2 regions of the Halobacillus sp. KGW1 genome follow, and region 2 is predicted to be linked to the other one. Evidence: predicted binding sites of a transcription regulator. Region 2 holds the regulator's gene; the other holds the start of a gene.
What was found. Region 2 encodes LexA, which represses DNA repair genes until DNA is damaged. Its sites were predicted from a motif close to CGAACATATGTTCG; they were not measured.
Positions count from the first base shown of each region.

Region 1: a site for LexA is predicted at 2,340-2,353, ahead of AXG56_RS08300 (ImmA/IrrE family metallo-endopeptidase). Genes of this name have one in related genera too.

Region 1 is NZ_LSOC01000002.1:1,461,057-1,466,607, reverse strand. It holds gene AXG56_RS08320 (response regulator transcription factor) at 1-548, shown strand, start outside; gene AXG56_RS08315 (LuxR C-terminal-related transcriptional regulator) at 643-831, shown strand; gene AXG56_RS08310 (hypothetical protein) at 896-1,087, opposite strand; gene AXG56_RS08305 (hypothetical protein) at 1,162-1,698, opposite strand; gene AXG56_RS08300 (ImmA/IrrE family metallo-endopeptidase) at 1,783-2,196, opposite strand; gene AXG56_RS19435 (hypothetical protein) at 2,446-2,616, shown strand; gene AXG56_RS08295 (hypothetical protein) at 2,594-3,568, opposite strand; gene AXG56_RS08290 (helix-turn-helix domain-containing protein) at 3,645-4,070, opposite strand; gene AXG56_RS08285 (helix-turn-helix transcriptional regulator) at 4,233-4,466, shown strand; gene AXG56_RS08280 (hypothetical protein) at 4,467-5,057, shown strand; gene AXG56_RS19650 (hypothetical protein) at 5,331-5,477, shown strand.
Region 2 is NZ_LSOC01000002.1:820,895-826,445, reverse strand. It holds gene tkt (transketolase) at 1-1,180, opposite strand, end outside; gene AXG56_RS04875 (DUF896 domain-containing protein) at 1,352-1,585, opposite strand; gene AXG56_RS04870 (recombinase family protein) at 1,687-2,346, opposite strand; gene lexA (transcriptional repressor LexA) at 2,639-3,262, shown strand; gene AXG56_RS19275 (hypothetical protein) at 3,286-3,519, opposite strand; gene AXG56_RS04860 (N-acetylmuramoyl-L-alanine amidase) at 3,601-4,710, opposite strand; gene AXG56_RS19840 (methyl-accepting chemotaxis protein) at 4,921-5,551, opposite strand, start outside.

The DNA.
Region 1 (5,551 bases), 640 kb from region 2:
AAATGGTTCTTTCCATTATGGAAGAAAACGATTATGATATCGCTTTGCTGGATTTATACATGCCCGGCATAAATGGTATTGAACTCGCGAAAAAAATACGCAATAACTACCCGGACATCAAGCTTCTCATCTATACAGGGTTCGACTTGAGCACACACTTCAATATGCTGGTCGAAGCAGACATTAACGGTTTTGTAAGCAAAACCGCGACAAGTGAGCAGCTGTTGACCGCTATTCGATGCGCCGCAAGAGATGAAGTCGTTATTCCCCTTCATCTCTTTAAACAGCTGCGCCGCTCAGAAGCAAGCGTCAGTGGAAATGCGGAGGAGAAAGAGAAGAATAACGGCCTCTCCTTAAATGAGAAAGAACAGTCGATTCTTAAGGAAGTGGCATCCGGCTTAACGAACCGTGAGATTGCCCAGCTGCTGCATATGTCACAGCGGAGTGTGGAATACACGCTTACCGGGATTTTCAATAAGCTGAATGTAAGATCCCGTACAGAAGCCCTCTTCAAAGCGCAGGAACTCGGGCTTGTGACTAAATCTTGAAAGCGAAGCACAGGGCAACCTTATGCCTCATACGATAACATTGACTAAATAATTCCCCTCGCTCAGCTCAGAGACAACAAGGAGGGGTACGCTTGTGAAGGAGGACGGCTATCGGCCAACACAAATTCTTACCAAGCGGGAGCGAGAAGTTTTCGAGCTTCTGGTGCAGGATAAAACGACTAGGGAGATCGCAAAAGAGCTCTTCATTTCAGAGAAGACTGTGCGGAATCACATTTCAAATGCTATGAGTACCTTTTGCAAACCATCTGTTGTTAATGATTAAGTAGTTGTTTTCTAAATAATAAAACGAAAAGCCCTGGCAATTGCCAGGGCTTTTCGTTTTATTGCTACTGATTGCTTTTTTGTGCTCTTTTAATCTTTCCTTGTATCCTACTTTGAATAATAAGTAAAACAAAACCTAGCGCCATTAGCGGATAAACGTACGCCATTTTCCCATTGCTAAATACTATTATTAATGCAGATAATAGGGTAGCAGAAACAATTATCTGGATGATTATTAGCTTTTTGTTTAAACTCATGCTAACCCTCCTAAATGGTTGATTATATTAATTATACTTAATAATATAATAATTTTAAAGGTAATGTTTATCGGTTAATACATATATCTTCTTGGCTCGCTCTTAGTTACATCAATTAATTTGGTACGTAAATTATCTTTGTACCAATATGTAAGATCTCTAGTGTATTCAGCTCCTGTACTTCTGTCAATTCCTCTTTGTTTGAACTTTGTGTACCATAAATTTTTATAACCTAACTGCGTAGCCGAGTTAGCCAAATCTATTGCTGCAGGAATTGGCATTCTAGCTATACCAAGAAGAAGTGTTGTAGTAAAAGTCACTCCATTATGATCTCTTGAAATACTGGAACGGATTACTCGGTCTGTGTGCCAATCTACAGTACCTACAGGGCCTGGGTGGTGCGCATTTGCATCGGGAGAAACAATAGCTCCATCACTTATTTTTTTTACTGATACATCCTTGTTTGTGTTAATACTTTCTTTTGTAATCTCCTCAGCTGCTACCACATTAGTTGAAAAACCAACTCCAGCTGCAAGACCCACTGCTAAAGCCACAACAGTGAATTTTTTTCTAACAAAAATAATGAATTCCTCCTTTGTTCTGTTTACCAAGTCGAAATTTTACAATTTCTTTCGACAAATAAAATGCTACCATAAACAAATATTAACTTGTAGGGGATGTAACTTGGGAAAGTACTATCCGTAAATCTGCTTTAAGAGGGTTGTTTTGTCAAGACTTTCATGACATTCATATTTTAAGCTACGGTTTTTAATGATATTTATTCTATCCACACAGAGTTTGTGGGTGACTTTAAAATCATTCACCCACCGCTCAATAATATGAGGATCGCTTAAATCGTATTTAGAGACCATGTGATACGGAAGTGCTGCATAAAGGGTAAAGTGTCGTGCGTCCCTCTCTTGAAGCTCTCGAAAGGCGTCAGGCATCATGGACTGGATGCCTACGTGTCGGAGGATATGTCCAAGTTCATGATAAAACTGTTCCTTCTGTACCAGCTTGTCTTCGCGGGCGTCTAGGGTGATCCCTTTATATCTTCCATGTATGAGGTAGCTGGGAGATATGGGTTTCCGGTGGAGAAATATGTCCATTTTTCTTGCTATCGTTACAGCTTTCAGTTGATTAGGGTTACTTATTCGCATTCGTATGTACCAGTTGGTAACCCAGTCTTCCAAATGTGTAGTATTGTAAGTAGGAAAATACAAGATAATCACCGTCCTCTATAATAATTATACGAACAATTGTTCCCGTTTTCAATTAGAATACAAAAGATACTTTAAAAAATGCAAAAAAAATTTTATAATAAATCAAAGTGCTAGATTAAGAGGAGTTGTCTGCCAATGAATAAAAGAGTAAACAACTTTATAAAAAAGGGATTTGATCTTATGGAAAAAGAGCAGGATTCTAGCTTGGATTTTCATAACAAAATTTCTAAGGACATAAACAAAGCAAAAGAGCGCCTCGAAAAGCGCTCAAAAATGAGAAAAATTATTCGAAATAAACAGCAATAGGATTCACTACAAAATCTCCATTCTGAACCAGATTTAGATGCTCAATTAGCATTTCATCTGTCGCCCCTTTAAACACTTCTATACTTTCTCTTATAGCATCTTTCTCATTAAACGAATTAGGTTCTCCTTTTTTTTCTAATTTACGAGTTATTTTTGCGAGAACCTTAACTTTTGCTCCGTCATATCTATTACCATATTTAAAAAGCATCATATTTCTGTTTTCCCTTAGAAAATTTTCCTTCAAAGGTGCAATTGCGTTCGTGGTTTTTATGAATACATTTGAGGGCATAAACTTTTTTAGCATTCCTAAAATTTCTCTGTATTCTGTGAATTCTTCAGATACTTTTTTAGATTCTGCATTGAAAATCTTATTTACTTCGTCTCTTTGTTGTTTTTGTTCTTTAGATGTAAGTTTAGAGTCTTGGTTTATCTCAGTGAGTTCATTGTCCTTCAAGCTTTTCATTTCCTTCACTTGCATATCTACCATACCTTCAGAGAATGCGATTTCAAAAGTGTTAAGATCTATCAGTTCAAAACTTGATTCTATTAAAACGTAACCTTTTTCGTCGTCTATAACAGTTAATTGTGTAAGTGAGGAATTTTCTTCTAAATATCTTTCGAACTCAATTAAAGAGTTATCATGTAATTTTTTTGATATTAATTCCCTGCCTACATCAGATTCTTGCCAAAAAGTCTTTTCAGCACTATACTTTCCTGGTTCGAAATGCAGTTTTATACCGCCTTCAGGTGTTTCCACTATAGTGGGTATACTAAACTTGCCACTTTTCCCTTCTAACTCTGTAAAATTTTTTGACTGATGGCCCTGCATTTGTTCTAAGTTTTCAAATGAAGACTCTTCAAACTCGTTCGTGTAATCAGTGGGAAGTCCTCCATTCGTTTGAGCTAAAAATGAATGTAAGAAGTCTGTATCCAAATAAAGTATCTCTCTCATGGTTATTGCCTCCTAATAAAGCTAAATTTGATAAAAATAAACACGTCCCCAGACGTGTTTATTTTCTTGTGATTACTCAAATATCATCAGCTTCCTCGTAATCATCAGTTTTATGCTGTTTATTTTTGCTCTTGTTGTATAAGAATTCGAAGTATTCATCCATGCGGCGGAGCTCATCCGGCCCCATCTCTTTCCACTTCTCTATATCCCAGAACCCTGCATCCTGGACATCATACTTCTCGAAAAGCTTGTTGAGCTCTTTAAGCGGGTCGAAAGAGTACTCGGTCGGCTTGTCCAAGTTTGGCTGATCGGTCCGACCTAACAGATAATCGGTAGTAACATTATAGTAGTCTGCAATTTTTTGAAGAGTATCGTAATCAGGTCTACGCTTGTCTACTTCATAATGTGCATAAGTACCCCGTGTGATATTTAACTTCTCAGCTATCTCTGATTGAGTTAGTTTTTGGGTTTGGCGGAGGTATTTTATTCTTTTCCCTATCATGGAAAGCACATCCTAAACAATTAATTATCTTTAATTATAATGTAGCGAATAGATACATTGAAAGAAATGTAGCGAAAAAGCGCAAATATGTATTGACAGTAGCGTTATGCTACATTATGATAAGATTAAGAAGTCGCGAAACGCTACAAAGGTGGTGATAATATGAGTCAAAGAGTGTGGTTAATTAACAAAAGGAAGAGCATGAAGCTTACTCAGCTTCAGGTTGCCCAGAGCGCCAGTATTGAGAGGGCTTATTATACTCAAATAGAAAATGGCAAGCGCAATCCCAGTGTCAAAGTAGCGAAAAACATAGCTAACGTCCTATCATTCGAATGGTCGCTTTTTTTTGAAGTTAATTGTAGCGAAAAGCGACAATTGAGGAAGGAGGTGATCTGATTGAGTAAAGAAAAGAATACAGTATCTGCTGCAACAGATGTTGAAAAGAAGCGAGATGAAATCAAGCAGATGCGTGACATGATCAGTAAGTCTTTGGCTGAAATAAAATTATCGCTCATTAAAGCATTGGAGGCGACTAATGATGATTACAGTCAAATCTTCAAGCAAATCCAAAGGTTAGAGCGCAGCGATAAAGAACCGATACAAATCAAGCATATGGCTCCACGACATATTGCTGATTTACTCGACACCTCGATCAGCCAGGCAGTAGCGCTTCAGGCTGGAAAGAAACTATCTGTCGTAATGGACTCTACTAAGCTCCAAAAGATACTTTCAGCACCTGCTGCAACAGATGCTGAAGCATATCAATTGTACAAAAATAAAAAGCTGCTTAGAGAACAAAGAGAAAGAACAAGGTTAGAGAGCGTTTGGTATTCCATCTATCCACCGGATAGGACTCCACCTGAAGATATAGATGTCTTCCGGCGATGGGAAAGGTTCTTGTTCAAATCTTACGGGCTATCTCTAGAAGCTCATGAAAGAGCTCTTGATGATATTGCTGAAGGACGTCAGCCGTCATTCGAGAGTTGATCTCTATAACTTTAGTTATGAAATCCTCTACAGCCCAATCGGAATTTTCGTTCAAGCTGTGAAAAGTTTCTTTGGCAAGATCCGTTATATTTTCTCGCTCACTTTCTAGCTTACGAGAAATTTGGTCATGAAAATCAAATTCGAAATTTTGTCCAGACATTTTGCACACCTCCTTTACTAGTACCAGTTTACTAGATAAAGAAGAGGAACGTATGCAAAATTCATGGTTTGTCCCATGCGCTCGACACCATATACATGAAGTGAGGTGATGCTATGGCTAAGAAAGGCCAGACGAAAAAGAAGTCTCCATTGGTGCTCGTCAATGAACGGTTCGGGACGATCCCGGCGAAGGAAGCCTTTGAAAAAGCGCTGGCGCCTTATTTCGATCACAACAACACGATCGAAAAGCTGATGAAATGATTCCATATTTTAACTTTATCTTGTGGCCGTGTATTTAAGAACCGGATGCAAAATACAAAACAAAGGGGGCTTCA
Region 2 (5,551 bases):
CTTCTTCTTTGACTTCTGTTTTATTTGATCCTGCAAGGTCGGCACTACCACCGAATAATGAAGGAACTGTTTTGGATAATGCATTGATCGCATCACCGGATGCCGCACGTGTAGCCGGGCTGTCTTCTCCTACTGTATAAGAAGGAAGCTCTTTGTCCCAGCCTTCCGGAAGCTGACCAGCGATCGCCGTTTCCAATTCTTCGGCAAGCTCTGGATACGCTTCTTTATACTGCTTCATCAGCTCGTTCCATTCCTGCTCTTTCGCTTGACCATTGTCTTGAATTTTCTCTTTGAAGTCTTGATAAACTTCATCCGGTACGTGGAACGGCTCATGCTCCCACTTGTAGAATTCTTTCGTAGCTGTTGTTTCCTCAGCACCAAGTGGCGCGCCGTGAGAAGCGGACTTACCGGATTTGTTCGGTGAACCGAATCCAATGACGGTTTTCACTTCAATCATAGTAGGCTGCTCTTTATTCGCTTTTGCTTTTTCAATTGCTGCTGCAATTTCTTCGGTATCGGTTCCATCTTCAACACGGATGACTTCCCAACCGTAAGCTTCGTAGCGTTTCTCTACGCTTTCGCTGAAGGAACGATCCAGATCTCCATCAAGAGAGATGTCGTTGGAATCATAAAGCACGATCAATTTCCCAAGACCTAAGTGACCTGCAAGGGAAGCAGATTCCTGAGAAACGCCCTCCATAAGGTCGCCATCTCCGCAAATGGAGAAGGTATAGTGATCGACAACATTGTAATCACCGCGGTTGTACTTAGCAGCAAGGTGTGCTTCTGCCATCGCCATACCGGTCGCCATTGCAAGCCCTTGACCTAGAGGACCAGTTGTAGCTTCGACTCCGTCAGTGTGGCCGTATTCAGGGTGACCAGGAGTTTTAGAATCCCACTGACGGAAGGACTTCAAATCCTCGATGGATACGTCATAACCAGACAGGTGAAGCATGCTGTAAAGAAGCATGGACCCGTGTCCAGCGGATAGGACAAAGCGGTCACGGTCGAACCATTGAGAGTTCTTAGGATTGTGATCCATAAACTTCGTCCAAAGTGTGTAAGCCATTGGAGCTGCTCCCATAGGCATTCCAGGGTGGCCGGAATTAGCTTTTTCTACTGCATCGATAGATAAAGTACGAATAGTATTGATTGATGTTTGTTCAAGGCTGTTAGCCATGTAAACATTCCCCTTTCTGTTAAGGCATATGTACCATGTATTATCCTATAATGAAATTACATTTGAGACAAGCGCCAGGACTCAATAAAACCGTGACCGTTCTAATTTTCCCTGAATAAGCAAAATTAAACAAAGAAGCCGCACGCTTTATGGCTAAGCGTGCGGAGGAAGTTAATTTTTCTTCTCATTCTTCTGCATCTGTTTCAATTTTGCCGGTGTCACGTCGTTTCCTTCTGGATCTACAACCGTTACACCTTTCAATTGGTTCTTAAACGATTTGCGGGCGTTTTTCAAGTATTCCTGTCTGAGCGTTTTCTGCTCTGCTTTTTCGGAATCTGTCAAATCCACCTGCTTGGATTTATTGGCCAACTCATTAATTCGCTTGATTTTCTCTTGGGATAACATATGATCCTGCTCCTTTTTATTAGTGATCGATAAGCAGACGATGGTACATAAAACGGAAAAAGACAAGCAGCCTTCAGACCCTTGTCTATCGTCTATTTATATTACAGTTCTTCCGTCTCCTTTTCAAGCGATAGGTATTCTTTATACCTTCTATGTACGGTCGCTTTAGAAACGTCATATCCCAGTCCTCGAAGCGTCGCTGCGATATCTTTAAATGTCAAATCATTATTGCGAAGTCGCACAACCTCTTCAATTGGAAAATGGAGTCGTTCACGGCCCGGAGCCATGTGTCTGTTGGATAAATTTTCAGAAGGGTCATATCCTTCTGCTACAGCTTTCTTCATTCCTCTTCGTATTTTCATATTGTGGATTTTCCGCTGATACTCCTCCACAATCCCAACGATCTGAAGCACCATAGAATCCGACTCGGAAATCTGAAGTTCGCCTTCATGAGTAAGGGAATAAACCTTAACCCCAAGCCTGTTAAGCTGATGGAAAAGGGCTATCTTCGTATTCCCTCTTCCGAGCCTCGTCTCATCCTGAATCAGCAATGCATCCGCCTGTCTTGAAGAAAGGTACTCCAAAACAGAAAAAATACCTTCTCTTTCTATTTCGTAGCCGCTTGCCTGTTCTTCAATGCAATCGACAATTTCCAACCCGTGATTTTCTGCCATGGCAGTCAATTCCGCCCTCTGGCGTTTTAACGATGAGATCTGCGCCTCTTTTTCCGTGCTGACGCGGCAGTACAAAACAACCTTCATCTACAATAAACCCCTCTCTTATCCGCTCGTTACCATAGAATAATAGAGAAAAGCGAAGCTGACAACAAACAAAATGATGTACGTGACGTCCAGTTTGGATAGTTTATTGAACATGTGAACCCCTCCATATTAAGAACGAACGTTCCTAAGAACCTGTGTTCGCATTTGATATTTTTAATTATATACGAATGTACGTTCCTGTCAACGACTTTTTTTCGAACGCTTGTTTGTGTTTTTTTGCCCTCCATGGTACAATGTGGTTACTATAATCCTATGTACGAGGTGCTAATCTATGAATAAACTTTCCAAGCGGCAGCAAGAAATACTAGATTTCATAAAAGAACAGGTAGTGTTAAAAGGGTATCCACCATCCGTTAGGGAAATCGGACAGTCTGTGGGTCTTGCTTCCAGCTCGACTGTGCACGGACACTTATCAAGGCTTGAGAAAAAAGGTTTTATCCGTCGGGACCCTACGAAACCGCGGGCAATTGAAGTTATTGAATTAGAAGAGGATCACAGTATTCCCAGAAGCGAGGTCGCCTATGCCCCTGTGATCGGTAAGGTCACAGCAGGGTCTCCCATCACCGCTGTCGAAAATATTGAAGAGTACGTTCCACTCCCGGATACGCTTGCAGGAACGGACGACAACACATTTGTGCTCATCGTACAGGGAGAGAGTATGATAGAAGCAGGAATCCTGGACGGAGATATGGTAGTAGTCAGACAGCAGCAGACAGCTCAGAACGGTGACATTGTCGTTGCCATGACAGAAGAAGAGGAAGCGACGGTTAAACGCTTTTTTAAAGAACAGAACCACATCAGGCTTCAGCCGGAAAATGCGACAATGGAACCGATTATACTAAATGATGTTTCCATTTTAGGACGAGTTGTCGGTTTATACCGGACGGTGCATTAAAACAGAAAGAAGCGGCGGCCGTTTTAAGCCCCGCTTCTTTTCTCTGTTCCTTTATTTTTACGAAAAACTGCCACGGCAAGAATCCCATCCCATCTGAACGTTCTTACTTGTTTCCGTGTATAACAATAAGCCACGCAACAGGCTTCCTCCATCCTTATAACTCGAATTAATCGTTGAGAAATAGATTGATCACGGGCATGATAAATAATTTCTAACGGTAAATGCTCTATCATAGAACGGTTTAATAATTGGTGCATACGCATCACCCCATTACGAACATTTGTTCTTCTATTGTATGAAGAATGACGCCGAAAGTATACCGGGAAATCCTGGGCCGTTCATCGTTTTAAATAATTTTCGATCTTTCGGGCTGTCTCCAGACGCGTCGCTCCGGATAGATCAACAAAATTGGACCCTTTTAAGCCAGCCGTTCCCCCACCGGCAACGATTATCTTTTTAGCCACTTGGCGCCTCTCTGCCGTACGCCTTAACGCAATCATTGCATTTTCCCGAATAGCAAGTGTCTCCACAGCAGGGAAATCAGCAAATGAATTGATGACAACTGCAACCTCTTCCATTTCATCATCCTCCATTTTTTTGAGGGCTTCTTCCATTGCCCTTTTTGTATTTGGCCCATAATATCCATCGACTCTTAAACCCTGATCCCTCTGAAAAGCTTTGACAGCTGTCTCTGTAGCTGGACCGAAGGAACCATCGGCCCCGTAGCCTCCCATGGAATAGCCCAATTTCAATAAATTGCGCTGCAGCACACGTACCGCTTCTCCCGTATCCCCAAGAGAAAGGTAATTTTTGTCGATCGTTTCACCGACGCCTTTAAAAGCCACACCGAAGTACTCACAGATTCCCTGCGCGTGTTCCTTTGCTACTTCTTGTTGAAAAGCTTCATTAATCATTAACAAAGCCTCGCGCCTGTTATCCATATAGCCGTTTTCGGTTAGAATTGCAGGCATATCTGTTTCTCGCAACACATGAAAATTGCCTTCTTTAACACCGCGCCAGTTCTGTTGCGTCCCTCGCCGTAAATACTTGCCGACAAGCGCTGCCAATCTGCCAGCCTCCCGATTCAAAGAACCCGGATACACATATACTTCAATTCCGCTGGGATCTGATCCACCGAAAGAACCGTCAAATGCGTTGTAATGCACGGACACGTAAATATCTGCATTGTACCTGTTCGCTTCTGCTGTTCTTGTCGTAAGAGGGGTATCCGCATCTGTGGGTGCAACAAGCAGCACACGGAAGCCATGGTATAAAAGAATATCTGAGAGATAAGCAACGACCTTTCTATTAAACTCATTCTCTTTAATTTGACGCCCCAGCTCAGGTATATACGGCGTTCTCTTCCCAGGAGTCTCCATCCCATGTCCATCATCCAAAGCAACCAACCTGCCGTTCCAGCTTCCGCTTGGATAGACTAATCTTGCCATAATGATCTCCTTTACTAATCTATTAATTTCCTTTACAAATATTTAGCAATAGTAACTACTTCTATGTAACAAGATTATGCTCACTCTTGTCCTTTGGTTCCATTTTGCCGCAACATAGGGCACATATATCCGCTTCTGTCCCTTACTAAAGCCCAAAAATCATACAAAAGGAGCGCTCCGTTCTGTTCACGGCCGCTCCCTTATATCTATCTATATAATTTCTTGCAAGTGATTGGCTCTTACCTCCAACTCTTCCCCGTCTCCGACAAGCTCATGATAAATCTCACTTGCAGACTTAATTTGTGATAAAGCAGCCTCCACATCTTTTTGTATCTTCACCGTTCCCTTTGTGATATTTTCTATTTCATTAGTAATGCTTTCTACATTTTCATTCACTTCGCTGATGGATTTTTCTACTTTATTCGATAATTTACGCACTTCTTTTGCAACGACATCGAATCCTCTCCCATGCTCTCCCGCACGCGCAGCTTCAATTGCGGCGTTTAATGACAACAAGTTTGTCTGAGAAGCAATATCACGAATGGTCTTAACCACTCCCTGGATCTTAGTTGTTTGAATACCAAGCTCCCCAAGCGTTTCCGTGTTTTCAGAAGATATCGAAGAAATCTGATCTACTCTGTCACTTAAATCATTCTGAAAGGCTAATCCTTGGACCGCCTTTTCATTTAATGTGTAAGACATATCCTTCAACCTGCCGACAAGGTCCTGAAGTCCCTGCTGCCGCTCTGATATGTCTGTTGCAACTTTTAATATTCCACTGACCATTCCATTCTCCCATACAGGCATGTAGGTTGCTTCCAGCCAAATTTCTGCTCCTCGC